DNA from 2 places in the Amycolatopsis sp. NPDC004169 genome. Region 2 is predicted to be linked to the other one. Evidence: riboswitches for the same ligand, from Rfam matches in the RefSeq annotation. Region 2 holds a riboswitch; the other holds the start of a gene.
What was found. A riboswitch is a leader RNA that binds a small molecule or an ion and turns the genes downstream of it on or off. The one in region 2 is predicted to bind thiamine pyrophosphate.

Region 1 (14,881 bases), on a different contig from region 2:
TTGGACGCGTCGAGGTTGGTGACCAGCGCCTGCAGCGGCGCGTCGAGGTCGGCGGCGGGCGGCGGCACGTGGCGCAGCAGCGTGTCGAACAGCGGGTCGAGGTTTTCGCTCTCCGGGACTTCGCCGTCGGCGGGCTGCTCCAGGCTCGCCTTGCCGGCGCGCGCGGAGGCGTAGACGACCGGGAGGTCGAGGATCGCGTCGTGGTCGGCGTCCTCGATGTCGCTGGCCAGCTCGAGCAGCAGGTCGTGGGTCTCCTCGACGACCTCGGCGATCCGGGCGTCCGGCCGGTCGGTCTTGTTGACCAGCAGGATCACCGGCAGGCCGGCTTCGAGGGTCTTGCGGAGCACGAACCGGGTCTGCGGGAGCGGGCCCTCGGACGCGTCGACCAGCAGGACGACGCCGTCGACCATGGCCAGGCCGCGCTCGACCTCGCCGCCGAAGTCGGCGTGGCCGGGGGTGTCGATGACGTTGATCGTCACCTGGCCCTCGGGCGTCTGGCGGTGGATCGAGGTGTTCTTCGCGAGGATCGTGATGCCCTTTTCGCGCTCCAGCTCCCCGGAGTCCATCACGCGGTCGACGACCTCGGCACGCTCCGCGAAGGCGCCGGACTGGCGCAGCATCGCGTCGACGAGGGTGGTCTTGCCGTGGTCGACGTGGGCTACGATCGCGACATTGCGCAGGTCGGGCCGGGTCTTACCGGTCGGCCGGCCGGTTTCGACGGTAGCGCTGGCTGCGGGCACGCGAGAACTCCTGAACTTCAAGGGTTGGATGGCCGCGCAGCCGTTCAGGCATCCCGTGACCGGCTCTGGTCACACGCGGACCTCACCCAGGATACCTGCCACCCCGCTGTGAGCGGCCCCACGCCCCCCTCTCGGTTAGGCTGACCTAACGTGGAAACCCGGTGAAGGTCGCCGATCCGGAAGGTGCGTGCGCGTGGGCAAGAAGCCGAAAGACCCGCGGAAGGTCGTGCGCAAGCTCATGAAGGCCGGCAAGGTCAAGAAGAAGTGCTGCCGGTCGAAGCCGCGCTGCAAGAAGTGCCCGGTATTGGCTCTGAAGAAGGCGAAGGAAGACCTGGCCGCCTAATGCGGTACCGCCTCGTTGAGCAAGCGCAGCTCCGGGGCGGTCTTGGTCGGCGAGAACTCGATCACCTCGTACTGCGCCAGGTGCTGCACGCAGAAGGGGTCGGACGCCAGGATCGCGTCCAGCTTCCCGCGGGACATCGGCCGCGTGATGATCACGCCGCCGGTGCGCGGGTTCCGCCGTCCCGACGCCAGGAAGTGGCCGTGCTCGTACTGCTTGTTCAGCCACTCGGCGTGGTCCGGGAGCGCGTAGTCGATCTCCTCGATCGGTGCTGTGTAGTTCAACAGGACGACATACATGGTTAGACGGTAGACCCGCACGCCACTTCGCGCCTATGCTCGCCGTATGCGCGTGCAGACGTCCTGGTGGCCGCCCTCGGCGGCCGTCCCAGTCCTGCGCTGATCACCAGCGGCCGCCCCGGACGGGCGGCCTTTTTCATGCCTTCTCCGGGGTGGTCCCACCTCGGAAGGAAAAGCCATGAGCAAGCTGTCCGGCATCACCCCGTCCGGCCACGTCCACCTCGGCAACCACCTCGGGGCCGTGCGCCGCTGGGCGCGCGAAGGCGGCGCGGACGACCTGTACTTCGTCGCCGACCTGCACGGCATGACGACGCCGCACAACCCGGCGAAACTCCGGTCACTGGCGCGTGAACAGCTGGCGGTGCTGATCGCCGCCGGCATCGATCCCGAGCGGGTGTTCGTCCAGTCCGACCTGGCCCGCGAGCTGGGCGCGCTGACCTGGGTCCTGGAGTGCACCTGCAACTACGGCGAGGCCGCGCGGATGATCCAGTTCAAGGAGAAATCGAAAGGTCAGGCCGGGGTGCGGCTGTCGCTGCTGACGTACCCGGCGCTGATGGCGGCGGACATCCTGCTGCAGGGCGCGGACGAGGTGCCGGTCGGCGAGGACCAGCGCCAGCACGTCGAGCTGACGCGCACGCTGGCCAAGCGCTTCAACGGCACGTACGGCGACGTGTTCACCATCCCGCGCGCGGTGCTGCCGCCGTCGGGCGCGCGGGTGAAGGACCTGGCCGACCCGACGCGCAAGATGTCGAAGTCGGCGCGGGACGCGGTGGGCGTGGTGTTCGTGCTGGAGGAGCCGGACCAGATCCGCCGCAAGATCCGCCGCGCGGTCACCGACGGCGGCTCGGTGCCGGTCCACGCCCCGGAGACCCGGCCGGGGATCTCGAACCTGCTGGAGATCCTGGCCGCCTGCCGGGGCGGGTCCCCGGCCGAGCTCGCCGACGAGTTCGGCTCCTACGGCGCGGTGAAGGACGCCGTCGCCGACGCGGTGATCGAGGAGCTGCGGCCGTTGCGTGAACGGGCGTCGGCGCTGCTCGACGACGTCTCGGAGCTGGACCGGGTGCGGAAAGCGGGTGCCGAGCGCGCCCGCGAGCGCGGGTCGCACCGGCTCGACGCGGCGCTGCGGATGATCGGGGCTAACTGAGCAGCGCGCGGAAGGCAGGCAGCAGGATCCGGTCGGCGGGCAGCCAGTCGACGTCGTCGAGGTCGTCGGGCCCGAGCCAGCGCAAGGCTCGGTGCTCGACGGCCCGCGGCTCTTCCCCCGGCGAGACGAGTGTCGCGGCGTAGATCCGGAGGACCTTCCCGCCGGGCAGCGGGACGTCCTCCCCCACCCGGTCGCCGACCTCGACGACGACGTCGAGCTCCTCGCTGCACTCGCGGGCCAGCGCGAACGCCTCGGACTCCCCGTCTTCGACCCGGCCGCCGGGCAGTTCCCACTGCCCGGCGTGCTTCGGCGGCCAGGCCCGCTGCTGGGCCAGCAGCTTCCCGTCCCGCACCAGGGCGGCTCCCACGATCACAGCGTTCACAGTCCCGGAACTTACCCGGAAGCCCCCACCCCGGCCGCACAGCGAGATCCCCCTCCAATCACGCGAGATCCTCCGCCAATCACGCGAGACACGCCCCCGATCACGCGAGACACGGCTTCGATCACGCGATCCGACCCTCCAGCTACGCGAACCGACCCGTTGGGTACGCCAACCGACCGTTCCGTCACGCCTCCCGGCCCGCGGCCGCGCGCCAGACGACCACGAACCGGGCCCCGCCGTCCGGCGACTCGCCCGCCTGGACCCGCCCGCCCCGGCGCCGGACCGTCTCGGCCACCATCGCCAGCCCCAGACCCGTGCCGCCCGAGGACCGGGCCCGGTCGTCCGCGATCCGGTAGAACCGGTCGAACACCTTCTCGCGGTGCTCCGGCGCGATCCCCGGCCCGTCGTCGTCGACCACGACCCGCACCGACGACCGCGACGCCAGCACCGACACCACGATCTGCCCGCGCGCGTAGCGGCACGCGTTGCGCAGCAGGTTGTCCAGCACCAGCTCCACCTCCGCGTGCGCGGAAGACGCCCACGCCTGCGCGACCGCCGTGCTCACCCGGGTCTCCGGCGCCCCGGCCGGCAGCCGGGCCACCGCCGAACGCACCTCGCTCACCAGCTCGACCGGTGACGACGGCGGCACCTCCCCCGCGTCGGACCTGGCCAGCGACAGCAGCCCGTCCAGCAGCGACGACAGCCGCTCGGCCTCCGTCAGGATGTCCGACAGCGTCTCCTGCGCCAGCTCCGGATCCGGGTTGGCCACCGCCACCTCGGCCTGCACCCGGATCGACGCCACCGGCGACCGCAGCTCGTGCGCCGCGTCGCCGGTGAACCGCCGGAGGCGCTCGGCCGCCTGCTCCTGCCGTTCCAGCAGCGCGTTGAACTCCTCCGCCAGCGCCCGCAGCTCGTCGTGCGAGTCCGGCAGCGCCAGCCGCGCCCCCGGCGGCAGCGACCGCACCGAACCACGCATCCGCGCGACCGGCCGCAGCGACAGGCGCACCACCAGCCACGTCGCGAACCCCGCGACCAGCGCACCGACCGTGGCGACGACCACCAGCCACACGCCGCCGTAGTGCACCGCGGCGGCGAACCCGACCAGGCCGGCCCCGGCGACGACCAGCCGCTGCGACCCGTCCGGCGCGCTGACGACCGTGCCGAGGTACCGCGCGCCGTCGCGCTGCACCGGCTGTCCCGCCTTGAGCGTCGACACGTCGGAAGGCGCGAGCCCGGTCGGGGTGCCGCCGTCCACCGGCGTGCCCGCGATGTCGAGCACCCGCAGCGTCACCGGCGCGGCACCGGACAGCGCGCGCCCGGCGCTCACCTCGGCGCCCGCCGGGCCGAGCGCGGCGGAGAGCTCGCGGTCGACCGAGCCGATGAGCAGCGGCGAGAGGTTCGACGCGGCCAGCGTCGCGAGCCCGAGCAGGCAGGCCAGGGTGATCGTCGCGGCCAGCACGGTGATCCGGGCCTGCAGGGACCGGCCCCGCCACCAGGAGATCACGGGGTGATGACCTCGTCGAGCTGCGCGTCGGACGCCAGGTAGCCGTGCCCCCGCACGGTCCGCAGCAGGGCACCCGCGCCGACGGCGTCGAGCTTGCGGCGCACGTACCCGACGTAGACCTCGACGAGGTTGCGCGTCACGGCCTGTTCCTCGCCCCAGACCGCGCGCAGCAGCTCGTCCTTCGTGACGACCGTGCCCGCCCGGCCGACGAGCACCTCCAGCAGCGCGAACTCCCGCGGGCTCAGCCCCACCTCTTCGTCGTGCCAGTGCACCTGCCGCAGGCCGCGGTCGACGGCCAGCGCGCCGAGCCGCAGCGTCCCGCGGCCTGCCTCCGGCCCGGCCCGGCGCAGCACCGCGCGGACCTGCGCGACCAGCACCACGAACGAGAACGGCTTGACGAGGTAGCCGTCGGCACCGAGGTCGAGGCCGTCGGCCTGGTCGATCTCGCCGTCCTTGGCCGAGACGAGCAGCACCGGCGTGGTGACGCCGTCCTTGCGCAGCCGCTCCAGCACGCGGTAGCCGGACAGGCCCGGCAGCATGATGTCGAGGAGGATGACGTCGAACGAGCCCGTGCTCGCCAGCTGCAGGCCGGTGGGCCCGTCCGCGGCGGTGACCACGTCCATGTCCTCCGCGCGCAGCCCGCGCTGCAGGGCCTTCCGCACGCCCGGTTCGTCGTCGACCACCAGCACCCGAGGTTTCACGAGACTCATCATGGCCGGTTTCCGCAGGTCGTGCGTCAGCTCTCAGCACGATCTCAGTGTCGGAGAGAGAACCTTCAGTGGTATCTCAGCCTCGAGAGGGAAGCGTCGTGGCCAGGGAGCCGGGCACACTCGAGTCCGGGAACACCACAGGGAGAGACGCATGAAACCGAAGACGAAGGGCATCACGGCCGCTGTCCTCGGCACCGCGCTCGGTGCCGGCGGGCTCGCGTTCGTCGCGATGCCGGCCAGTGCCGACGACAAGCCGGCGCTGCCGCAGGTGAGCGCCGAGGACCTGGTGCAGTCGGTGGTCAAGGCGAAGCCGGGCGCGTTCGACGGCACGCTGAAGGTGAGCAACGACCTGGGCCTGCCCGCGGTGGGGAACGCGGTGCCGGGCGCGCAGGCGCTGAACATGGACTCCGCCCACATCTTCACCGACGGCGCCGGCAAGAGCAGGCTGGCCGTCACGCAGGGCGCGAGCCAGGAGACCGTGGTCCACGACGGCACCACCGTCTGGGACTACAGCTCCAAGACGAACACCGCGACCAAGCTGACCGTCCCGGCCGACGTGGCCCAGCGCAAGGGCGCGGGCAGCGACAAGACGGCCGACCCGCTGGCGGCGTCGACCGAACTGCTCGCGAAGGTCCGCGAGAGCAGCACGGTGTCGGTCGACGGCACCGCGTCCGTCGCCGGCCGCTCGGCCTACGAGCTGGTCCTGACGCCGAAGCCGACCGAGCGGACGCTGCTGCGCGAGATCCGCGTCGCGGTCGACTCGCAGACGCGGATGCCGCTGCGGGTGTCGGTGCTGAGCAACGGCACGGCGACGCCGGCGCTGGAGGTCGCGTTCACCGAGATCGAGTTCACCCAGCAGCCGGCCGACCTGTTCACCTTCACCCCGCCGAAGGGCGCGAAGGTGCAGGAGAAGACGCCGCAGGTCGACCAGCACGCCAAGGACCTGGCCGAGCAGGCCAAGCAGGACACGAAGGTCGTCGGCGACGGCTGGGACACCGTCGTCACCGGCAAGGTCCCGGCGGACGCGCTGAACGCGGCGCCGAAGCAGCAGTCCGGGCGGGAGGGCCGGGGGGCCAACGCCGACCCGAAGGCGCTGCTCGAGCGGTTCGGCAAGAAGGTCAGCGGCACCTGGGGCAGCGGCTACCTCTTCACCACGAAGGTCGGCACCGCCGTGCTGACCGACGACGGCCGCTTCGCCGCCGGTGCGGTGCCGGAGCAGGTCCTGTACGAGGCGCTGGGTCAGAAGTGACCAGCACGACGGTGCAGTCCGGGGCGGAGGTCTCTTCGGAGGCGTCCGCCCCGGCGGTCCCCCTGGCCGCGCGCACCCGGGGGTTGCGCAAGGTCTACGGCAGCACGGTCGCGGTCGACCACGTCGACCTCGACATCCCCGCGGGCGCGGTGGTCGGGATGCTCGGGCCGAACGGCTCGGGCAAGACGACGACCATCCGGATGCTGCTCGGGCTGGTCCGGCCGACCGAGGGCGAGGTCGAGCTGCTCGGCCGTCCGATGCCGGACGCGGCCGCGCACGCGCTGCCGGACGTCGGTGCGCTGGTCGAGGGGCCGGGCTTCCACCCGTTCCTGTCCGGGCGCGACAACCTGCTGCGCTTCGCCGCGGCCGAACCGCGGCTGACGTCGGCCGGCATTCCGTCCGCGGTGGACACGGCGCTGGAGCGCGTCGGCCTGACCGGCGCGGCGCGGCGGCGGTACAAGGGGTACTCGCTCGGCATGAAGCAGCGGCTCGGGCTCGCTTCGGCGTTGCTGGTGCCGCGGAAGATGGTCGTGCTCGACGAGCCGACCAACGGCCTCGACCCTGCGGGTACCAGGGAGATCCGCAGGATCGTCGCCGAGCTGCACGCCGAGGGCGTCACCGTGCTGGTGTCGTCGCACCTGCTGGCCGAGGTCGAGGCGACCTGCACGCACGTGGCCGTGCTGCAGTCGGGGAACGTCGTCGCGCAGGGCGAGCTGGCGGAGCTGCTGGAGTCGGGGAACGCGGCCCTGCTGGTCCGCACGCCGGACGCGGAGAAGGCGATGGAAGTGTTGCGGGACAACCGGATCGGCGCGCGGCTCACGCCGGACGGCGTCCGCGCCGACCTCACCGCGACTGCCGCACCCCGTGTCCTGGAGGTCCTGGTGGGCGCGGGGGTCGCGGTCCACGAGGCGACGCGGGCCCGCACCGGGCTGGAAGACCTGTTCGCGCGGCTGACGGAGGGGGCGGAATGACCGCGGTCCTGGAAGCGCCGGCGGCCCGCACGGGCCACGACACGGTGCCGCTGACCCGGCTGCTGGCGGCGGAGCTGCGCTGGATCTTCCGGCGACCGCGCACGCTGGCCGTGCTCGGGCTGCTGGCGCTGATCCCGGTGGTGATCGGCATCGGCCTGACCCTGGTGGACGACGCGGCGTCGTCGGGCGGGGGCCCGAACGACGGCGGCGGAGCCCTCCTGGCGTCGGCGGTCAACAACGCGTTCGTGCTGCCGATCGCGGCGATCGTGATGTCGCTGGCGCTGCTGCTGCCGTTGGCGTCGGCCATGGCGGGCGCGGACGCGATCGCGGGTGAGACGTCCCACGGAACCCTGCGCGGCTGGCTGATCGCCCCGGTCGGCCGAGGCCGCCTGCTGGCGGTCAAGGCGTTCGGCGTCGCGACGGTGTCGGTGGTTTCGGTGCTGGCGATGTGCGTGACGGGCGTGGTGACGGGCCTGATCATCAACGGCACGGATTCGCTGTTCACGCTGTCGGGAACGACGTTGTCCTTGGGCGGCGCACTGGCGCGGATCCTGCTGGTGGCGGGCTGGGTGGTACTGCAGCTGTGGGCGGTCGGCGCGGTGGCGCTGGCGATCTCCAGCTGGACGGAGCACCCGATGCTGGTGGTGGCCTCGGTGCTGGCGGGCGACATCGTGTTCACGATCCTGGGGTTCTTGACGTCGCTGGACTGGCTGCACCCGTTCCTGCTGACGCAGAACTGGTCGATGGCCCCGGCGGAGGTCCTGCAGGACCCGATGGGGACGCAGATGCTGGGCGAGGGTGCGTTGCGCGCGGCTTGCTACATCGTGATCGGGCTGTCGCTGGCATACGCAAGGCTGTCCACCCGAGACGGCTGAGGTTCTCCCCGGAGCCGGCAAGCCCGGCTTCGGGGAGAACACGGTGTCCGGCTAGCTTCCGGTGTTCTGCTTTTCGGTCGTACCGCGGACGAACCAGGCGACACCGAACGCGAAGATCGCGATCGTCTCCAGCCAGAGCACCGGGTTCACCGGGCCGAGCCGGTTGTGGGCGAACCACCCGAAGATCGCGATGAGCACCAAAGCCAGGACGATCACCACACCGCACGTGACGTAGATTTTGCGCCGAGGATCATTCGACTGCGGCGGCTGACCGGGCCGCTTTTCCGGGTGACTGGGAAAAAGCCACAGGCAGAAGAGCGCGAGCGCCACGAAGAAACAGGTGGCGGCCGTGGCGTGCACCGCGGCCAAGACCTGGTCCGTCCCGTTGTAGTTTCCCGGAGGCGTGGTCGGGAACAGGGCGACGACGATTGCCGCGATGCCGGCGAAGGTGCTGATCAGGTCGCCCCGCGTGGCGTACCCGCGGTAGGACAGCAGGAAAACCCCGACCGCGCAGAGGCTGCCGACGAAGACACCACGCAGTTCGCTGTAGTAGTAGCCGCTGATCGAGCCCAGCAGGCCACCGCCCCAGATGAGGGACTTCCCGATCATCAGCACCCAGGGCAGGGCGATCCCGATGATCCCGATCGCTTTCCGCAGGAATCGGTAGGAGTGCACCAGGTTTGCGTCACCATTGGCCATGACCAGCTCCTCGGGCCGTTGTCGCGAACCCCGGGATCCGGCCGTCGACCGGAATCCGGAGCTTTGTGCACGACAGATGTCGCGCGACCAGAGCCCGCGAATACAACAGACACCGAAACGTTATGCGGATGCGTTTCTCGCCGTGTCCTGGCCGATCAGCGCGATGCCGTCCGGGTCGAACTGCAGCTTCACCGCGTCCCCCGCCCGCAAATCCGAAGCCGCCGGGGCCACCGCGTCCACAGTGGACTCCGCCAGCCGGACCACCAGCCGCACGTGTTCCCTCCGGTGGACCGCCGCCACGACTTCACCCGGCACACCCTCGCCGGCGACGCGCAGTGCGTGCGGCCGCAACCCCAGCCGCACCCGGCCGTCGGCGACCTCCGGGAGAGCTACTTCGCCGAGGGACGTGCGCACGCGCCCGTCCGTCGCGGTGCCGTCCACGAACGTCGTCACCCCCAGGAACCGGGCCACCTCGTCGTCCGCCGGGTTGCGCCACACCCTGCGGACCGCGCCCTCCTGACGGACCTCCCCCGCGTCCAGCACCGCGACCCTGTCCGCCAGCGTGAACGCCTCCTCCTGGTCGTGCGTCACCAGCAACGCCGTGATCTTGCTGCGCCGCAACAAGTCCGCCAGGTCGATCGCCAGCTGCTCGCGCAGCCCCGCGTCCAAACCGGACAGTGGCTCGTCCAGCAGCAGCAACCGCGGCTTCGGCGCCAACGCGCGCGCCAGCGCCACCCGCTGTGCCTGCCCGCCGGACAGCTCGGTCACGCGCCGCTTCTCGAAGCCGGCCAGGCCCACCAGCTCCAGCAGCTCGGCCACCCGCGGTGCCCACGACGACCGCGGGACGCCGTGCATGCGCAGGCCGAACGCGATGTTCGCCGCGACGTCGCGGTGGGTGAACAGCTGGCCGTCCTGGAACACCAGGCCGAAGCCGCGGCGGTGGACCGGGACCGGGCCGAGGTCTTCGCCGTCCCAGCTCACCGTGCCGCGGGCGGACGGCTCGAGGCCGGTGATCGCGCGCAGGAGCGTCGACTTGCCCGAGCCGGACGGGCCGAGCAGGGCCAGCACCTCGCCGTCGGCGATGTCCAGGCGAGCGTCGCGGACCGCCGCGAACGCTCCGTAGTGGACAGTCAGGTCCCGCACCGACAACGCCATCAGAACTCTCCCACCCCGCCGCGCCCGAGCCGGTCGATCAGCGCGACCGCCAGCACCGTCACGAGCATCAGCAGCGCGCACGCCGCGTACGCCATCTGGTTGTTCAGCTCGCCGGGCCGCGCCATCAGCGTCGCCACCGCGACCGGCAGCGTCGGCGCCGTCGGCCGGGCGAGGAAGCTCGTCGCGCCGAATTCGCCGAGGGCCACGACGAACCCGAACCCCGCCGCCGCGACCAGCGGCCGCAGCGTCAGCGGGAGGTCGATCTCCCGCCACACCCGCAGCGGGCTCGCCCCGAGCGTCGACGCGGCCTGCCGCAGCCGGACGTCGACCGAGCGCAGCACCGGCAGCACCATCCGCACCACCAGCGGGATGATCACCAGCGCCTGGGCCAGCGGCACCAGGTAGGGCGACGTCCGCAGGTCGCCCGGCAGCGCGTCGAGCGTCACCAGGTACCCGAAGCCGACGGTCACCGCGGACACCCCGAGCGGCAGCATCAGGACGGCGTCCATCGTCTCGCCGAGGCCCCGCGCGGCTCTCGCGGGCGACCGGCGCAGCGCCACCAGCACCACGGACGCGAGCACGCCGACGACCATCGCGAGCAGCGTCGCGTCGATCGCCACCTTGAGCGAGTTCAGCGCGGCGTCCCAGCCGGACACCTGGAGCGCGCCCTTCTCGCCGGTGCTGGTCAGGGCCCGGTAACCGGCGAGGCTCCAGCCGTCCTCAGTGGACACCGATTCGGCGAGGAGCGCGACGATCGGCGTCACCAGCAACGCGAGCACGACGCCCGCGGCACCGACGACCCACCACTCGCCGCCCCGCGGCCGCCGGGCGCCGCCGGGACCGATCCGGGCGCCGTCCCGGCGCCGCCGGGCCAGCCCGCCGAGCACCAGCGCGGCGACCACGGCCGCGAACTGGATCAGCGACAGCGCGGCGGCCCCCGAGAGGTCGAGGAGGTCGACCGTCCGCAGGTAGATCTCGGTTTCCAGGGTCCGGTAGCGGGCGCCGCCGAGGATCAGCACGACACCGAAGCTGGTGGCGCAGAACAGGAACACCACGGCCGCGGCGGACGCGATGGCCGGCGCGAGCGCGGGCAGCGTCACCGACCGGAACGCCCGCCACGGCGACGCGCCGAGCGCCCGGGCGGCGTCGGTCGTCCGGGCGTCGAGCCGCGCCCACAGCCCGGCGACGGTCCGCGCGACGACGGCGACGTTGAAGAACGCGTTGGCCAGCACGATCGGCAGCACGCCGCCGTCCGGCCAGAGCGCGCGGAACGCCAGCCCGACGACCACGGTCGGCAGCACGAACGGCACGAGCACCAGCGTCCGCGCCAGGCCGACGCCGGGCAGCCGCACCCGGGCCAGCAGGAACGCCACCGGCAGCCCGGCCAGCACCGCGACCACCGTCGACGCGGCCGCGCTCCCGACGGTGAACCCGGCCAGCTGCCAGGTCCGCGGATCGCCGAGGACGACGTCGAGGCCACCTGCGGCGAACCCGCGGCCGATGATCGCGACGACCGGCCAGGCGAAGAACACCACCAGGAAACCGATCGGAGCCAGGCCGAGCAGCGCCAGGCCCAACCCGCGGGCGGTGCGGGGTGGGGCTACTGCTGCACGAGCGTGCGCCATTCGCCGATCCACTTCTCGCGTCCGGCCTGCACCTGGTCCGCGGGCAGCGTCTGCGGCTTCTGCGGCAGCGGCGCGACCTGCGCCCAGCCCTGCGGCAGGTCGACACCCTGGCGCGCCGGGTAGACGTACATGTTGGCCGCGACCGTCGCCTGGAACTGCTGGGACAGCAGGAAGTCCACCACCTTGCGGGCGTTCTCGACCTGCTTGCCGCCGGCCAGCACGCCGGCGTACTCGACCTGCCGGTAGCAGGTGTCGAGCAGCGCCTTGGTGCGCGGCTTCCCGTCGTCGCCGACCTCGGCGGCCGGCGAGGACGCGTACGAGACGACGATCGGCCGCGGCCCCTTGCCGGACGAGCCGGAGAACTGCTTGGTGTAGGCCTCTTCCCAACCGCTGACGACCTGGACGCCGTTGGCCTTCAGCTTCGTCCAGTAGTCCTTCCAGCCGGCGTCGCCGTACTTGGCGATGGTGCCGAGGAGGAACGCCAGCCCGGGGGACGCGGTCGCCGGGTCCTCGACGACCAGCAGGTCCTTGTACTTCGGGTCGGCCAGGTCGTCGTAGGTCTCCGGCGCGGGGAGGCCCTTGCCGGTGAAGTAGTTCGTGTCGACGTTGACGCAGACGTCGCCGACGTCGACCGCGGAGAGCCGGTGCTCGGGGTCGACGGCGTAGCGCTGCGGCCCGCGGTCGGCCTCCGGGCTGGTGTAGGGCTCGAAGACGCCCTCGCTGAGCGCGCGCGAGGCGAAGGTGGAGTCGACGCCGTACGCGACGTCGCCGATCGGGTTCGCCTTGGTGAGCACCAGCTTGTTGGTCAGCGATCCGGCGTCGCCCTGCTTGAGCACGGAGACCTTGATGCCCGACTGCTTCTGGAAGGCGTCGAGCACCTCCTGCGGCGCGAGGAAGGAATCGTGCGTCACGAGGGTGACGGTGGGCGTCTGCTGCGTGCCGCCGTCCCCGTCCGACAGCGAGCACCCGGCGGCGACCACGCCGACGACGGCGATGGCCGTCGCAGCCCTGCGTTTCATCTACCCTCCTGCACTTCGCCGGACGCGGAGGGGAAGCCCTCCCGTCGCCGGCATGATCCGGTCAGGTGCGAACGGTCGCGGATACCCGCCTCTCAGCCCGGCACCCGCCGGACTCCCGTGGCAACCGTGCAGCGTAGTCGAGGACGCAGGACGATGGAGACATGACGGAAATCTTGAGCGACTCCGAGGCCGACGGACGGCTGGGCGCGGGCTGGACCAGGACGGGTGCGGTGATCTCGCGCGAGGTGGAGCTGGCGAGCTTCCCCCAGGCGATCGAGGTGGTGAACCGGGTGGCGGAGCTGGCCGAGGCCGCCGACCACCACCCGGACATCGACATCCGCTGGCGCACGCTGACGTTCCGGCTCTCGACGCATTCGGCGGGCGGCTTGACGGCGAAGGACTTCTCACTGGCCGCCGAGATCGACGCGGTGCTCGCCGCCCTGTGATCCTGGTTACTCTGGGTGCACTTTTCCCGGGGTTCGACGTCTCTCGGTTACCGGAACCTTCGGGAGGGAGACGAGATGACTCAGGCAATCGTGGTCGGCACGGCAGCGTTCGCGACGATGGTGGCGGCGGCGGGCGGAGTGCTCTGGTTCACCGCCCGCAACCGCCGTCACCTGGACAGCTGAGAGTTCGATCACAGCTGTTAACGCGGGCCATGATCGGCGCGCTGTTCGGAGCGGAAGCATCGGTTTCACACCCCCGGGAACGCCATGAACAGCACCGCCCTGACCGCCGCCCAGCGCGCCTGGATCAACGCACTCGCCCCCGCGGTGGTGTTGATCGCGATCGCCCTGCTGGGCCTGCTCGGCTAGGCCGCACTGGCCGGTCGGACCAGCAGGTCCGGCGGGCTACCCGGCTTGGCCCGGTGTCTCGGGCGGCTCCGGGGCGGCGATGCCCGGAATGCCCGCCCCCGGCGCCGCCCGCGGTGCGCGCTGGTGAAAGCGGGCGTGTTCGACCCACCCTGGCGGGAGCCACCCGCCGGTCAACAGCTGCGGGTGGCGGGGGTGCACGGCAAGGGCCCAGGAGACGAACAGCAGTTCCGCCCAATCCGACTGGAGCATCCAGGAAATGGGGCCGTGCTCGCTGTTCCCGCTGAAGTGCACGGTCGCGGGCGCAACGACCGACAGACCGGAGATGTCGGTCCAGGGCCAGCGCAGGACGCTCGGGGTGTGCATGTAGAAGCCGTACTGGCTCAGGTAGACGTTCCCCTGCTCGATGGGGACCCAGCGCGGCACCGCCGCGGCCTGCGCGGCCCGGCGCGCCCGCGACTTGGCGATCGACCCGCCCACGAGCGTCCCGGCGACGAGCCCCAGCCCGACCGCGCCGGTGCCGAAGACCACGGGCGTGCTGACCTGCCAGCTGCCGTCGCCGAGCGCCCGGAAGTCGGAGAGCACGAACGACCCGCAGGCCCAGAACTTTTCGTCGCCGCCGATCGTCGGCGGAAACGGAGCGAGCACCTCATAGACGTCCTGCGTGCTCTGCCCGCCGGCCAGCAGGGCGGCGAGGTAACAGGTGTACCACAGCACTTCATCGCGCTGCGTCCACGGCGGCACCGGATTCGCTGCCGTTTTCTGCCCCATCGTGAGAACCTTCCAGCCACCGGACGATGCGGCGGCCGATCCTAATGGCCGGGCGGCCCGGCGGGGGCCGTTACCGAGCGGTCACCACCCGGCTCGCCCAATACCGGCCGATTCGGGCGGGCTACAAGGCGATGTGCTCCGGCGGCGGAAACCCGGCCGGCACGTCATCGGTCGTGGTCCAGTACTCCAGGCAGGACAGGCGGCCGTCTTCGGCGAACACGATGAGCCCGCCGCCAGGTGCGTCGGCTTCGATTGCGACCGGAGGGTCGGCGACCACCGCGATCGGCAGGGTCCGGTCGACTTCCAGGTTGATGCTCGGACACCCGCAGTCGCAGCGTCCGCTCACCCGGGCCGTCGGCGCCTGGGCTCGCAGTTCGGCGGCGCCGGGGAAGTCGCCGGCGAGCAACGCGTCCAGGGTCGTCCGCTCGTTCGGCGTCAGCGGACGGGTCGCCATCAGTAGCGGGCCATGTTCGGGATGGTCTTTTCGGCGACGCCGATGAGGTCGTCGACCTTCGCCACGTCGGCCGTGACGTCCTCGGCCGTCACCGAAGGCGCCTCGGACGACCGGTAGGCGACTTCGTTGCGA
Region 2 (14,881 bases):
CGGCGAGTGGACGGAGTTCCCGGACGGCGCCACCGTCGCCGACGTCCTCGACCGCACCGGCGGCGCACGGCCGGGCATCGCCGTCGCGGTCGACGGCGTGGTCGTCCGCCGCGCCGACTGGGCGGCCACGGCCGTGCCCAAGGGGGCGGTCCTCGACGTGCTCACCGCGGTCCAGGGAGGCTGAAATGGACGTGGAACCGCTGGTCATCGGCACGACCAAGCTGACGTCCCGGCTGATCATCGGCACCGGCGGCGCGGCCAACCTCGCCGTGCTGGAACGTGCGCTGGTGGCGTCCGGCACCGAGCTGACCACGGTCGCCATGCGCCGCGCCGACGCCGAAGGCGGCTCGGGCGTCCTCGAGCTCCTCAAGCGGCTCGGCATCGAGCTGCTGCCGAACACCGCGGGCTGCCGCACGGCCGCCGAGGCCGTGCTCACCGCCCAGCTCGCGCGCGAGGCGCTGGAAACCGACCTGGTCAAGCTCGAGGTGCACGCCGACGACCGGACGCTGCTGCCGGACCCGATCGAGACCCTCGACGCCGCCGAACGCCTGGTCGCCGACGGGTTCACCGTGTTCGTCTACACGAACGACGACCCGGTGCTCGCGCTGCGGCTGGAGGAGGCGGGTTGCGCCGCGGTGATGCCGCTGGGCGCGCCGATCGGCACCGGCCTCGGGATCCGGAATCCGCACAACATCGAGCTGATCGTGTCGCGGGCGGGCGTCCCGGTGATCCTGGACGCCGGAATCGGCACGGCCTCGGACGCGACACTGGCGATGGAGCTCGGCTGCGACGCCGTCCTGCTGTCCACGGCGGTCACCCGGGCGGCCGATCCGGAGCGGATGGCCGCGGCGATGCGCGCCGGTGTCGTCGCCGGCCGGCTGGCCCGCGAGGCCGGCCGGGTGCCGCAGCGCTTCTGGGCGCAAGCGTCGAGTCCACCTCGGTGAACCACTGCTGCTTTGGGGGGCTCCGGGTGGCGAAGCCCCGGTATAACACGGCGCCTTAACGCGGAGCGTGACCTGGAACCCGTAAGGTGGACGGCACTTTCCGGCGCACCCGCGGCGGGGCGAGGGCAGAAGGAGCCAGCCGTGACGAGCACATCGGTCCAGGACGTCTCGGGCAGGTTGTACCTCGCCGTGGGCAGGCTGTCCCGGTCACTGCGCCAGGCCGGCGTGCCGGGCCCGGGCCACGGCGCGATCTCGGCGCTGGCGACGCTGGTGCACGCGGGCCAGCTGCGCCTCGGTGACCTCGCGGCCAAGGAGGGCGTGGCCGCGGCCACGATGTCGCGGATCATCGCGTCCCTGGTCGAAGCGGGGTACGTCAGCCGTGAGTCCGACCCGGTCGATCGCCGCGCCTGGCTGGCGAAAGCGACCGAAGAGGGCGAGCGGCTGGTGTCGGGCGTCCGGTCGACGCGGGTCCAGGAACTCAACCGCCGCCTCGACCGGCTCTCGCCGGACCACCGGGAAGCGCTGCTGGCGGCCCTGCCGGCGCTCGAAGCCCTGATCGCGGACGACTAAGCCGCTTTCTCCTGCCGCAGTTCGGCCAGCTCCGCGCGCAGGGCGCGGAGCTCGTCGAGGATCTCCTGGTTCGCCGCGGCCTGCGCTTCGGCCTGCTTCGCCTCCTCTTCGCGGATGTCTTGGCGCAGCTCGTCCTCCATGCCGCTGACCACGACGGCGATGAACAGGTTCAGCACCGCGAAGCTGGACACCAGGATGTAGACGACGAAGAAGATCCAGGCCAGCGGCGCCTGTTCCATGATGGTCTTCGCGATGTCCGGCCACGCTTCGCCGGTCATCACCTGGAACAGGGTGAACAGCGAAGTGCCGAGGTCGCCGAAGTCGCCGGGGTCGATCGCGCCGAACAGCTTCGTCGCCATCACCCCGGCCACGAAGATGATCAGCGCGAGCAGCGCGGCGATCGACGCCATGCCGGGGATCGCCGCGAGCAGCCCGGAGACGACCTTGCGCATCGACGGCACGACCGAGATCAGCCGCAGCACCCGGAGCACGCGCAGCGACCGCAGCACGGCGAACGGGCCGGTCGCCGGGATCACCGCGATGCCGACCACCAGCAGGTCGAAGACGTTCCAGTTGTCGCGGAAGAAGCTGCCGCGGTAGGCGTAGAACTTGGCCAGCAGCTCCGCGACGAAGATGCCCAGTGCGATGTGGTCGAGGGCGTGCAGCAGGCCGCCGTAGCCGTCCATGAGCGACGTCGACGTCTCCATGCCGAGGGTGACGGCGTTGAAGACGATCACCGCGATGATGAAGTTCTGGAAGCGGCGGCCCTCGAGGACCTTCGCCACCCGCTCGCGTCCGGTCAAGGCCGCCCCTCGCGTTGGTCAAGGATCAGTAAACGCAGGGATGGTAGCCGGACGCGTACTCAGCGCTCCTCGGGAGCCAGTCGCCAGAAGGCAGAGACCGGGCCGACCTTCGCGCCCATCGGGTACGCGTGCTCGACCGCGTGCGAGACGAACCACTTGCCGTAGCGCGCGGCTTCGACCACGGACATGCCCTTGGCCAGGCCCGCCGTGAGCGCCGAGGCCATCGTGTCGCCCGCGCCGTGCGTGTGCGGCGTCGAATAGCGCCTGCCCGGCAGCTCCACGAACGTCGAGCCGTCGAAGAGCAGGTCCACGCACTCCGGGTCGGCCTGCAGGTGGCCGCTCTTGACCAGGACGTACCGCGGGCCCATCCGGTGCAGCACCACCGCCGCGGTGTGCATGCCTTCGCGGTCGGTCACGGTCATCCCGGTGAGCAGCCGGACCTCGTCGAGGTTCGGCGTCAGCACGGTCGCGCGCGGGAGCAGCTCGTCGCGCAGGGCGTGGAGCCCGGCCTCGTCGAACAGCGGGTGGCCGTGCATCGACGCCGCCACCGGGTCGACGACGAACGGGATCTTCTCGTCCCGCCCGATTCCGGCCTTGTCGCACGCCGCCGCGACGGCGTGGATGATCTCGGCCGAGGCCAGCATGCCGGTCTTCGCCGCGCCGACGCCCATGTCCGCCGCCACCGCCTCGATCTGCCCGGCCACGATGTGCGGCGGCAGGTCGGCGCGGTCGTGCACGCCCAGGGTGTTCTGCACGGTGACGGCGGTGACCGCGACCAGGCCGTGCACGCCGCAGGTCAGGAACGTGCGCAGGTCCGCCTGGAGCCCGGCGGCGCCGCCGGAGTCCGACCCGGCGATCGTCAACGCGGTCGGAAGGCTCGTCGTCATGGTGGTTTCCCGACTTCTGGTCTAGGCCAATCAGCCTCTTTTGCTTCATCAACAGTCAACCACGGTGGGACATTGTGAACGTTACTCACGTTCGAAGGAGCCTGGATGAAGCTCTTCTCGGTGGTACTCCTCGCGGCGGCGCTGACCCTCTCCGGGGCGACCGCGGCCAACGCCGACAGTCCCAAGCTGTCCCACGTCACGACCGTCGGCGTGCACAACACCTACGACCCGGCGGCCTACGGCTACCTGGCCCAGGCGCTCGACGCCGGCTCGTCGCTGATCGAGCTGGACGTCTGGCCGGACTTCTTCACCCACGAGTGGAAGGTCAGCCACTCGAACCCGCTGGGGAACAACAACAACTGCGTCGCGGCGACTTCGGCGGCGCAGCTGTACTCGGGCGGGAAGAACAAGAACCTGGAGTACTGCCTCGACGACATCCGGATCTGGCTGGCCGCCCACCCGGGGCACACGCCGATCACGCTCAAGCTGGAGATGAAGACCGGCTTCTCGGACAACACCGGCATGGGCCCGGACGAGCTGGACGCCACGTTCCGCTCGCACCTCGGCAGCGTCGCCTTCCGCCCGGCCGAGCTGCTCGGTGGGTACGCGACGCTCGACGACGCGGCCAAGGCGGACAACTGGCCGTCGGTGGACGCGTTGCGGGGCCGGGTGATCACCGAGATCATCCCGGGCACGGTCGAAGAGGGAAACCCGACCGACACGCTTCACACGGATGTCGAATACGCGCGTTATCTGGTCGGCCTCAAGAACGCGGGCAAGCTCGGCGACGCGAACATCTTCCCGACCGTGCACGGCGCGGCCGGCGGTGACCCGCGGGACAAGTACACCGCCGACCTCAAGCCGTGGTTCGTGGTGTTCGACGGCGACGCGAACGCGTGGGTGACGCAGACCGGGCCGTGGTGGTACGACGCCAACCACTACTACGTGGTGATGACCGACGGGCAGAACGTCGCGCCGGCCATCGACGCCCACAACCCGACGGTCGACCAGGCCAACCAGCGCGTCGCCGACCTGGCGAAGCAGCACGCGTCGGTGGTCACCGCGGACTGGACCGGGCTCACGACGGTGCTGCCCCAGGTGCTCGCGCGCGGTTAGACGGTCAGCACGAGCTTGCCGGACACCCGGCCGGATTCGCCCAGCTCGTGCGCCTCGGCGGCGGCTTCCAGCGGGAACGTCCGTTCGACGTGGACCTTCAGCTGACCGGCCTCGATCAGTTCGACGAGGCCGGTCAGCCCGCCGCGGTCGGGTTCGACGAGGATCCGTTTCGTCCGCACTTTCCTTTCCGCGGCGGCCTTTTCCACGCGGTCACCGACCCCGCTGGGCACGCCGATCAGGAGGCCGCCCTCCGTGATCGCGGGCAGCCAGCGCAGGTCGCTCTCCTCGCCGACGAGTCCGAAGTAGACGTCCACATCGGACGTGGTCGCGTTTTCGTCGTGGTAGTCGATCGGCTCGTCGACGCCGAGTTCGCGCAGGAAGTCGTGCTTCTTCGCGCTGGCGGTGCCGATGACGTGCGCCCCGCGCGCCTTGGCGATCTGCACGGCGAGGTGCCCGACCCCGCCCGCGGCGGCGTCGACGAACACCCGCTGTCCCTTGTGGACACCGGCGACGTCGATCAGGCCCTGCCAGGCGGTCAGCCCGGCCAGCGGCAGCGCGGCGGCCTCGGCGAACGACAGCCCGGCCGGCTTGCGCACGAAGTGCCGCGAAGGCGCGGTGACGTACTCGGCGTAGGCGCTGGCCGGCCGCGGGAACCACGGCATGCCGAGTACCTCGTCGCCCTCCTGGACGCCGGTCGCGCCGAAGCCGGCCTGTTCCACGACGCCGGCCACGTCCCAGCCGACGGTGAACGGCGGCTCGCCGAGGAACCCACCGCCCCGCCGCACCTTCCAGTCGACGGGGTTGATCCCGGCGGCCTTCACCCGCACCAGGACCTCGGTCGGCCCGGGTTCGGGGCGCGGTGCCTCGGTGACGCGGAGCACCTCCGGCCCGCCGAGTGCCTGCTGGGTCACGATGCGCATCGGTCTTTCTCCTTCTGTTCGGGTGCACCCCCATCCTCGGGTCCTTGGTCACTTTTCGCCAGAAGGCACTAGTTGGTACAGTAGGTACCTGATGGATACCACCTGTGACCAGGGCGGACCCTGGGACGTGTACCTCCGCAACTGCCCGTGCCGGGACGTGCTGGACCTGCTGGCCAACAAGTGGACGGCGTTGGTCCTGGGCGCACTGGCCCGCGGCCCGCACCGCTTCGGCGAGCTGCGCCGCGCGGTGGACGGAATCAGCCAGAAGATGCTGACCCAGAACCTCCGCCAGCTGGAGCGCGACGGCTTCGTGACGAGGACGGTGTACCCGACAACGCCGCCGACGGTGGAGTACGCACTGACGGAGATGGGCGCGGAGGTCGGGGCGCACCTGATCGCGCTGAGCAACTGGTCACAGGCGAACTTCGGGCGGATCCGCACGGCCCGCGAGGAGTACGACGGCCGGGAGCTGCAGCCGGTCCGTTAGTTCTTGTCCAGCACCCAGAACGGCGAGACCGGGCCCACACCAGCGCCCAGCGGGTAAGCCTCCGCGACGCAGCGTTCGATGAACTTCTTGCCCGCCGCCACCGCGTCCGGCACCGAGGCGCCCTTCGCGAGTGACGCCGTGATCGCCGACGCCAAGGTGTCGCCGCCGCCGTGGGTGTTGTCCGTCTCGTACCGCGGGCCGCTCAGCGCGATGTACTCGTGGCCGTCCGTCAGCAGGTCCACGCACTCGGCGGTGCCCTGCATGTGGCCGCCCTTGACCAGGACCCACTGGGAACCGAACTCCAGCAGGGCCTCGGCCGCGGCTCGCTGGGAAGCCGCGTCGACCACCGAAACGCCCGTCAGCAACCGGACTTCGTCCAGGTTCGGCGTGATCAGCGTCGCGCGGGGGAACAGCTCCGTGCGGATCGCCTCCAGGGCGTCCTCGCGCAGCAGCGGATCACCCGTCATCGAGGCCGCGACCGGGTCGACCACGAACGGGCCGACCTCGACCTCGTCGAGGGTCTTCGCCACCGCGCGGATGATTTCGGCGGACGCCAGCATGCCCGTCTTGGCCGCGTCGACGCCCATGTCCGAGGCCACCGCCTTGATCTGCGCCGAGACCACGTCCGCCGGGATCTCGGTGAAACCCTGCACGCCCAGCGAGTTCTGCACGGTGACCGCGGTCAGCGCGACCAGCCCGTGCACCCCGTGCGCGAAGAACGTCCTGAGATCCGCCTGGACGCCCGCACCACCGCCGGAATCCGAGCCGGCGATGGTGAGGGCGGTCCTCGGTGTCACGGCTGCACCACCGGCAGGTAGACCTGCCCGCCGGACTCGGTGAACTCGGCCGACTTCGACGCCATACCGGCCTCGATGGCCTCCACTGTGGACAGGCCGTGCTCCTCGGCGTACTTGCGGACGTCCTGCGTGATCCGCATCGAGCAGAACTTCGGGCCGCACATCGAGCAGAAGTGCGCGGTCTTGGCCGGCTCGGCGGGCAGCGTCTCGTCGTGGAACGAACGCGCGGTGTCCGGGTCGAGCGACAGGTTGAACTGGTCGTTCCAGCGGAACTCGAAGCGCGCCTTCGACAGCTCGTCGTCCCACTCCTGCGCGTACTTGTGCCCCTTGGCTAGGTCCGCCGCGTGCGCCGCGATCTTGTACGTGATCACGCCGGTCTTCACGTCGTCGCGGTTGGGCAGGCCGAGGTGCTCCTTCGGCGTCACGTAACACAGCATCGCCGTGCCGTACCAGCCGATCTGGGCCGCGCCGATGGCCGACGTGATGTGGTCGTAGGCCGGGGCGATGTCCGTCGCGAGTGGACCGAGGGTGTAGAACGGGGCTTCGCCGCAGAGCTTTTCCTCGAGCTCCACGTTCTCCTTGATCTTGTGCATCGGCACGTGGCCGGGGCCTTCGATCATCACCTGGACGTCGTGCGAACGCGCGATGTGCGTCAGCTCGCCCAGGGTCTCCAGCTCGGCGAACTGGGCGCGGTCGTTGGCGTCGGCGATCGAACCCGGGCGCAGGCCGTCGCCGAGGGAGAACGTGACGTCGTACTGCCGGAGGATCTCGCAGAGCTCCTCGAAGTGCGTGTACAAAAAGGACTCTTGGTGGTGCGCGAGGCACCACGCGGCCATGATCGACCCGCCGCGGCTGACGATCCCGGTGACGCGCCGCGCGGTCAGCGGGATGTACCGCAGCAGCACGCCGGCGTGCACGGTGACGTAGTCGACACCCTGTTCGCACTGCTCGACGATCGTGTCGCGGTACACCTCCCACGACAGCTTTTCCGGCTCCCCGTTGACCTTTTCCAGCGCCTGGTAGATCGGCACGGTGCCGACCGGCACCGGCGAGTTGCGGATGATCCACTCCCGCGTCTCGTGGATCCGCTTGCCGGTCGAGAGGTCCATGATCGTGTCGGCGCCCCAGCGGGTCGCCCACACCATCTTGTCGACCTCTTCCTCGACCGACGACCAGACGGCCGAGTTGCCCATGTTGGCGTTGATCTTCACCAGGAAGTTCTTCCCGATGATCATCGGCTCGGACTCGGGGTGCCTGCGGTTGACCGGGATCACCGCGCGGCCGCGGGCGACCTCGTCGCGGACGAACTCGGGCGAAACCCGTTCGCGCGCCGCGACGTACTCCATTTCGCGGGTGATGACGCCCTGCTTGGCCCAGCCGAGCTGCGTGTTGTGCTCGCGCCCGTCGGCCCAGCCGGCCCGTAGCCGGTGCAGTCCACTGTGGACGTCGATCGAAGCTTCGGGATCGGTGTACGGGCCCGAAGTGTCGTAGACGTCGAAGTGTTCACCGTTGGACAGATCGATCCGGCGGGCCGGAACCCGCAGCCCGGATTCGGTCTGGTGGTACACCTTGCGCGAGCCGGTGATCGGCCCGGTCGTCACCGAAACGGCAGCAGAATTCTCCAGCGTCGTCAACGACTTTCACTCCCTACGCCGGCATTACCCGGTCAGGTTCATGCGGTCGGTGACGCCTGCGAAACGCAAGTCACCCTCTCAGCCCGCCATGGCGCGAGCTCCCGCGTTGGTGTTGTGCCACCGACCATGCCACGCTGGGGCGCGATACTCAAGTCACCCGACCAACTCTGCCGGTGTGGCGTAGACGTCGACCATGGCGCCGTTGCGCAGCACGGTGATCGGCAGTGCGGTGCCGATCACTTCCGCGAACAGCTGCCGCTGGATGCCCTGCGCGTCCGAGACGCGCGTGCGGCCGACGGTCAGCACGAGGTCCCCCGCGCGCAGCCCGGCCCGGTCCGCGGGCCCGCCCGCGACGACTTCGCGCACCCGGAGCCCGGCGCTCTGCCCGGTGCGCTCGGCGACGTCGTCCGGCAGTGGCGCGGGCACGCCGACGACACCGAGGTACGCCCGCCGCACCCGCCCCTCGACCACGAGCGTGTCGATGATCCGCCGCGTGGTCGCGTTGATCGGCACGGCCAGCCCGAGCCCGACGCCGGCGACCGCGGTGTTGACGCCGACGACCCGCCCGGCGGAGTCGGCGAGCGCGCCGCCGGAGTTGCCGGGGTTGAGCGCGGCGTCGGTCTGGATCACGTCCTCGATCACGCGGGTGGCGCGCCCCTGCCGCACCGGCAGCGCCCGCCCGAGCGCGCTGACGACCCCGGCGGTGACGGTCCCCGAGAAGCCGAGCGGGTTCCCGACCGCGACCACGAGCTGCCCGACGACGAGCCGGTCGGCGTCGCCCAGCCGGGCCGCCGCCGGTGTCTCGCCCCGGGCGCGCAGCACGGCGAGGTCGGACAGCGGGTCGGCGCCGACGACGTCGAAGGGCACTTCGCGGCCGTCGGCGAAGGTGGCGACGCCCTTCCGGTGGTCGCTGACGACGTGGGCGTTGGTGAGCAGGTGGCCGTCGTCGGCGAAGACGACGGCCGAGCCGCTGCCCCGCGCGAGCTGCACCCCGGCGACGTGCGGGGTGACGGTCGCGGCGACGGTGCTGACCGCGCGCGAGTAGGCGTCCATCGCGTCTTCCATGAGGGCACCTCGATTACACCGTTGCAGGTAATACAATTCTGCGCCCGCTCGGGCGGGAAGTCCGTTCGCTGTCCGTGAACCGGTTCACCGGACCAGTGACGGTCAGTGGTTCACCGGATCGGACCATGCGCCGGTGAAGGATCGGCGGCAGACTCCCAAGTCGCTTCTGTAACGGTGCAGAAGCGATCTTCTGTGGGGTTGATATGCGAAAACTCATGTTCGGCGCCCTCGCCGGGCTGCTGGTCACCGGCCTGATCCCGGGGACCGCGGCGGCTCAGGGCGAGGCTCCCGGCGCCCCGGGGACCCATCCCAGCTGGCTGCCCGCGAACAAGACCGGCTTCGGGACCGCCCACGACCGGTCCAGCAACGTCTGGTTCACCCTCCAGGGCGGGCAGCTGTCCGAGGTCTACTACCCGGACCTGTCGACACCGAGTGTCCGGTCGATGGACTTCGTCGTCACCGACGGCCGGAGCTTCGCCGTCACCGACTACTCGGCGAAGTCGCAGCAGGTGCGGCGGACCGATGACGACAGCCTGACCTACGAGCAGACGATCACCGACGACCAGCACCGCTGGCGCCTCCGCAAGACCTACGTCACCGATCCCGCCGCCACGACCGTGCTGGTGGACGTCGACTTCCAGTCGCTGACCGGCCGGCCCTACCAGCTCTACGCGGTCGCCGACCCGGACCTGACCAACGACGGCTCCGACGACTCGGCCGCCCGGGCCCGTGACGCCGTCACCGCCCAGGACGCGACCAACGCCGCTGCGCTCACCGCGAAGCCCGCGTTCACGAAGACGAGCGTCGGGTACGCGGGCGCGTCCGACGGGAACACGCAGCTCGCCAAGACCTTCAAGCTGGCCGAATACGACACGGCGACCAAGGGCAACGTCGTGCTGACCGGGCAGACGAACGCCGACGGCCTGCGCAACCGGCACGTCACCCTCGCCCTCGGCATGGGCGCGAAGGCCGCCGACGCGCTGAAGAGCGCGCAGGCGTCGCAGCGGCGCGGCGTCCGCGACATCACGCGCGCGTACGACCGCGGGTGGGAGCAGTACCTGCGCGGGGTCGGCAAGCCGCCGTCGTCGCTGAAGACCGACGCCGAGCGCGACCTGTACAAGGCGTCGATGCTCACGCTCGCCGCGAGCGAGGACAAGCACCACCCGGGTGCCTTCATCGCGTCGCCGAGCATGCCGTGGCGGTTCGGGAACAACGACCCGGAGTGGTCGCCGTCGGGCACCTACCACCTCGTCTGGCCGCGCGACCTCTACCAGATCGCCACCGGCCTGGCCGCCGGCGGCGACACGGCCGCGGCGAACCGCGCGGTGACCTACATGTTCGGCACGCAGCAGCAGCCCGACGGGCACCTGCCGCAGAACAGCCGGGTCGACGGCGTCCCGTACTGGACGTCGGTCCAGCTCGACGAGACCGCGTTCCCGATCGTGCTCGCCCAGCAGCTCGGCCGGAACGACCTGTGGCCCGGCGTCCGCAAGGCCGCCGAGTTCATCCTCGGGTACCGGGGGCCGAACGGGCAGCCCTCGCCGTACACCCAGCAGGAGCGCTGGGAGGAGCAGGACGGCTGGTCCCCGTCGACCATCGCCTCGGTGATCGCCGGGCTCGTCTGCGCCGCGGACCTGGCCCAGCACAACGGCGCCGCGGCGGACGCCGCCCGGTACCTCGCCGCGGCCGACAAGATGAAGGCCGACCTGCCGAAGCAGACGATCACCACGAACGGGCCGCTGTCGAAGGACCCGTACTTCGTCCGGCTCACGAAGGACGCCAACGCGAACAACGGGACGACGTACAACCTCGGCAACTCGAGCGTGACGATGGACCAGCGCGCGGTCACCGACGCGGGCTTCCTCGACCTGGTCCGGCTCGGCGTCTACCGCGCCGACGACCCGGTGGTCCGCAACAGCGTGCGCGTGACCGACTCCGACATCGCGTTCACCACGCCGACCGGCCAGTTCTGGCACCGCTACACGAAGGACGGCTACGGCGAGCAGGCCGACGGCTCGCCGTGGGACTACACGTTCCCGGCGGAGAGCCGCACCACGTTCGGCCGGCTCTGGCCGCTGCTCGCCGGCGAGCGCGGCGAGTACGAACTGGCGCTCGGCGATCCGGCGTCGGCCGCGCGGCGGCTGCGTGACCTCGGCCGGGTGAGCAGCTCGGCGGAGACCATGCCGGAGCAGGTGTGGGACGAGAACCCGCCGTCCGGGCAGACCGGCTTCCCGGCCGGCACGCCGAACACCTCGGCGACCCCGCTGGCCTGGACGCACGCCCAGTACGTCCGGCTCGCCTGGGACGTCAAGGCCGGTTCGGTACTGGAGACGCCTCGCGTCGTCCGCTGCCACTTCCTCGGCTGCTGAAACGCCGAAGGGCCCCTCGTGCGCGAGGGGCCCTTCGTGGGTTTCAGATGACGGCGCCGTCGTCTTCGGGGGTCTTGGGCGGCAGCCATGAGTTGCCGGGGACGCCCCACTTGTTGTGCTTGAGCATCTTCTTCGCCGCGCGCGCGTGCCGTCCGACCAGGCGGTCCAGGTAGAGGTACCCGTCCAGGTGATCGGTCTCGTGCTGCAGGCAGCGCGCGAAGTAGCCGGTGCCCTCGACCTCGATCGGGTTGCCGTCGAGGTCGGCGCCGGTCACCTTCGCCCACTTCGCGCGGCCCGTCGGGTACGACTCGCCGGGCGCCGAGAGGCAGCCCTCCCAGTCGTCGTCCGGGTCCGGCATGGTCTCCGGGATCTCCGACGTCTCGAGCTTCGGGTTGACGACGACGCCCTTGTGGCGCACGCCTTCGTCGTCCGGGCAGTCGTAGACGAACACCCGCAGGTCGAGGCCGATCTGGTTGGCCGCGAGGCCGACGCCCTCGGCGGCGTACATCGTCTCGAACATGTCGTCCACGAGCGTGCGCAGCTTCTCGTCGAACTCGGTGATCTCCCGAGTCGGCTGGTGCAGCACGGGTTCGCCGGCGATCACGATGGGGTGGATGGTCACGGCGAGCCAGTTTAGTCGGACCCCTCTGGTAGACCTGCATCAGACCGTGACGCGCCGGGGTCGATGCCCACGTCGGTGCGTGCTTCCGTGGTTGAATGGCGCCCGCGGAAGAGCTAGGTCTGATTCGCCATGACGCCCGATTGAGAGGGACTCGGATGGACGCCGCGGAGTCGATGGCTGAGCCGCAGCCGTCGCCGCCGAAGCCCGTGCCCGGCCTGACCGAACGCGAGGTCGAGATCCTCGCCTTCGAGCGCCAGTGGTGGCGACACGCCGGGGCGAAGGAGAACGCCATCCGCGAACGCTTCGACTTGTCTGCGACGCGCTACTACCAGCTGCTCAACAAGCTGCTGGAGAAGCCGGAGGCGATCGAAGCCGACCCGATGCTGGTGAAGCGGCTGCGCAAGACCCGCGCCGCCCGCCAGCGCAAGCGAGGCGCCCGGCGACTGGGGATCGAGCTGAAATGAGTGTGTTTTCCGGAATGTCCCGGCCGATGAAGGCCGCGGGCGTCGCGCTGGTCGGCGTGGCGATCATCGCCGCCGTCATCGGCGGGATCACCGCGCTGGGCGGGGGTGACGGGTCGAACGAGGCCGGGCCGAGCGGCACGCCGACGTCGCCGGGCTCGTCCTCGGTGCCGCCGTCGACCTCGTCGTCGGCTTCCTCTTCCTCGACGTCTTCGCCCTCGGCGAGTCCGTCGTCGCCCACGCCGCCGTCGACCTCGGCTCCGGCTCCCGGCCAGCCGACTTCGGCCGGCCCCGGTCAGCCCGGCCAGCCGGGTGGTGACCAGCAGGCGTCCAACAAGTGGGTGACCGTCCGGGTGCTGAACAACTCGACGATCAAGGGCCTGGCGGACCGGGCCGCGGACGACTTCCGCGGCAGCGGCTGGAACGTCAACGAGGTCGGCAACTACTCGCAGGGCGTCATCCCGACGACGACGGCGTACTACCGCCCGGGCACCGACGAGGAAGCCGCGGCCAAGCAGCTCGCGCAGGAGTTCGGCATCAAGGCCGAGCCCCGCTTCGAAGGCATCCAGGCCGCGACCCCCGGCGTGATCGTCATCGTGACGAAGGAATACGAGTCGGGCCACAAGGGCAGCTGAGGTTCCGAAAGAGGCGGCCGCCGGTGACGGCCGCCTCTTTCATTCGCCTGCCTGGGTCTTCGCGTAGGCCTCCAGCGCGGCCAGCTGGGCCGGGTCGAGGCTCGGCCGGACCGTCTTCCGGGCCGTTTCCAGGTGCGCCGAGGTGACCTCGCGGGCTTCCAGTGACTCGCGCATCGCCGTCAGCGCCGCTTCGCGGATCAGGGCCGCGCAGTCGGCCGCCGAGTAACCGTCCAGAGTGGACGCCACCGCTTCGAGGTCGACGTCGTCGGCCAGCGGGGTGTTCTTCGAGCTGGCCGCGAGGATCGCCGCGCGGGCCTCGGCGTCCGGCGGCGGCACGTAGACGCGGCGCTCGAGCCGTCCGGGCCGCAGCAGCGCCGGGTCGACCAGCTCGGGCCGGTTCGTCGCGCCCAGCACGACCACCTCGCGCATCGGCTCGACGCCGTCGAGCTCGGTGAGCAGGGCCGCGACCACGCGGTCGGCGACACCGGAGTCGGACGACTGGCCGCGGCGCGGGGCCAGCGCGTCGATCTCGTCCAGGAAGATCAGCGCGGGCGCCGCCTCCGCGGCCCGGCGGAACAGCTCGCGCACCGCGCGTTCGGACTCGCCGACCCACTTGTCCATCAGCTCGGCGCCCTTGACCGCGAAGACGTTCAGCGCGCCGGTGCCGGCCAGAGCCCGCACGAGGAACGTCTTGCCGCCGCCGGGCGGCCCGTACAGCAGCACCCCGCGCGGCGGTTCGACGCCGAGCCGGGCGAACGAGTCCGGGTACCGCAGCGGCCAGAGCACGGTTTCGGTCAGGGACTGCTTGACGTCGACCATGTTGCCGACGTCGTCCAGGGTGAGCCCGCCGGTGGCCAGGTTGTCCGAAGTGGACAGCGAGACCGGCCGGACGGTGGCCAGCGCGTCGAGCAGGTCCTGCTGCGAGATGCGCGGCTCGTCGGCGTCACGCTGGCGCAGCGCCGCCCGCAGCGCGGCGTCCCGGCGCAGCGCGATCAAGTCCGCCGCGACGAACCCCGGCGTCCGCTCGGCGAGCACGCCGCAGTCGATGCCGGCGTCGAGCGGGACGTCGCGGAGCAGGACGTTCAGCAGCTCACGGCGGGTTTTCGCGTCCGGGAGGGCCAGGCCGAGCTCGCGGTCCAGCAGGTCGGCGGCACGCAGCCGCGGGTCGGCCGACTCGGCGCGGGCCGTCGTCGCCACGACGGCGAAGCGCTCCCGCTTGAGGGCGGTCCTCAGCTCCTCCAGCACGACCGTGGCGACCGGCGGGGGAGTCGTCGCGGGCAGCAGCGCGTCGACGTCGGTGAGCAGGAGGACCGACGGGCCTTCGGCGTCGCGGATGGCCTCGCGCAGGCGCGCGACCGCGACGTTCGGGTCCAGCACCGCGAGGTTCGGCGCGGCCAGCGGGATGACCGTGATCTCGGCTTCGTGGGCCACCGACCGCACGAGCGTCGCCTTGCCGACGCCTTCGGGGCCCGACAGCAGGACGCCGAGGTGGGCGGGCGCGCCGAGGCGGGCCAGCAGCTCGGGGCGGTGGAAGGCCAGGTCGAACCACTCGCCGAGCTTGCGCGCGGCGC

Region 1: another riboswitch for thiamine pyrophosphate. It lies ahead of ABZX11_RS39680 (thiamine ABC transporter substrate-binding protein); the one in region 2 lies ahead of thiC (phosphomethylpyrimidine synthase ThiC).

What each region holds. Positions count from the first base shown of each region.
Region 1 is NZ_JBEXMD010000045.1:19,718-34,598, forward strand. It holds gene typA (translational GTPase TypA) at 1-740, opposite strand, end outside; gene ABZX11_RS39620 (hypothetical protein) at 934-1,083, shown strand; gene ABZX11_RS39625 (YciI family protein) at 1,080-1,379, opposite strand; gene trpS (tryptophan--tRNA ligase) at 1,558-2,523, shown strand; gene ABZX11_RS39635 (NUDIX domain-containing protein) at 2,516-2,905, opposite strand; gene ABZX11_RS39640 (ATP-binding protein) at 3,090-4,409, opposite strand; gene ABZX11_RS39645 (response regulator transcription factor) at 4,406-5,122, opposite strand; gene ABZX11_RS39650 (outer membrane lipoprotein carrier protein LolA) at 5,271-6,368, shown strand; gene ABZX11_RS39655 (ABC transporter ATP-binding protein) at 6,365-7,339, shown strand; gene ABZX11_RS39660 (ABC transporter permease subunit) at 7,336-8,214, shown strand; gene ABZX11_RS39665 (DUF998 domain-containing protein) at 8,266-8,913, opposite strand; gene ABZX11_RS39670 (ABC transporter ATP-binding protein) at 9,034-10,068, opposite strand; gene ABZX11_RS39675 (iron ABC transporter permease) at 10,068-11,624, opposite strand; gene ABZX11_RS39680 (thiamine ABC transporter substrate-binding protein) at 11,669-12,712, opposite strand; TPP riboswitch at 12,735-12,841, opposite strand; gene ABZX11_RS39685 (4a-hydroxytetrahydrobiopterin dehydratase) at 12,874-13,158, shown strand; gene ABZX11_RS39690 (hypothetical protein) at 13,564-14,295, opposite strand; gene ABZX11_RS39695 (hypothetical protein) at 14,417-14,749, opposite strand; gene ABZX11_RS39700 (hypothetical protein) at 14,749-14,881, opposite strand, start outside.
Region 2 is NZ_JBEXMD010000005.1:190,409-205,289, reverse strand. It holds gene thiS (sulfur carrier protein ThiS) at 1-184, shown strand, start outside; gene ABZX11_RS09100 (thiazole synthase) at 186-944, shown strand; gene ABZX11_RS09095 (MarR family transcriptional regulator) at 1,086-1,514, shown strand; gene ABZX11_RS09090 (ion transporter) at 1,511-2,317, opposite strand; gene thiD (bifunctional hydroxymethylpyrimidine kinase/phosphomethylpyrimidine kinase) at 2,377-3,204, opposite strand; gene ABZX11_RS09080 (phosphatidylinositol-specific phospholipase C domain-containing protein) at 3,310-4,320, shown strand; gene ABZX11_RS09075 (NADP-dependent oxidoreductase) at 4,317-5,240, opposite strand; gene ABZX11_RS09070 (helix-turn-helix domain-containing protein) at 5,332-5,727, shown strand; gene thiD (bifunctional hydroxymethylpyrimidine kinase/phosphomethylpyrimidine kinase) at 5,724-6,524, opposite strand; gene thiC (phosphomethylpyrimidine synthase ThiC) at 6,521-8,158, opposite strand; TPP riboswitch at 8,152-8,273, opposite strand; gene ABZX11_RS09055 (trypsin-like peptidase domain-containing protein) at 8,312-9,223, opposite strand; gene ABZX11_RS09050 (glycoside hydrolase family 15 protein) at 9,427-11,592, shown strand; gene ABZX11_RS09045 (peptide deformylase) at 11,636-12,214, opposite strand; gene ABZX11_RS09040 (DUF3263 domain-containing protein) at 12,370-12,678, shown strand; gene ABZX11_RS09035 (LytR C-terminal domain-containing protein) at 12,675-13,310, shown strand; gene ABZX11_RS09030 (AAA family ATPase) at 13,350-14,881, opposite strand, start outside.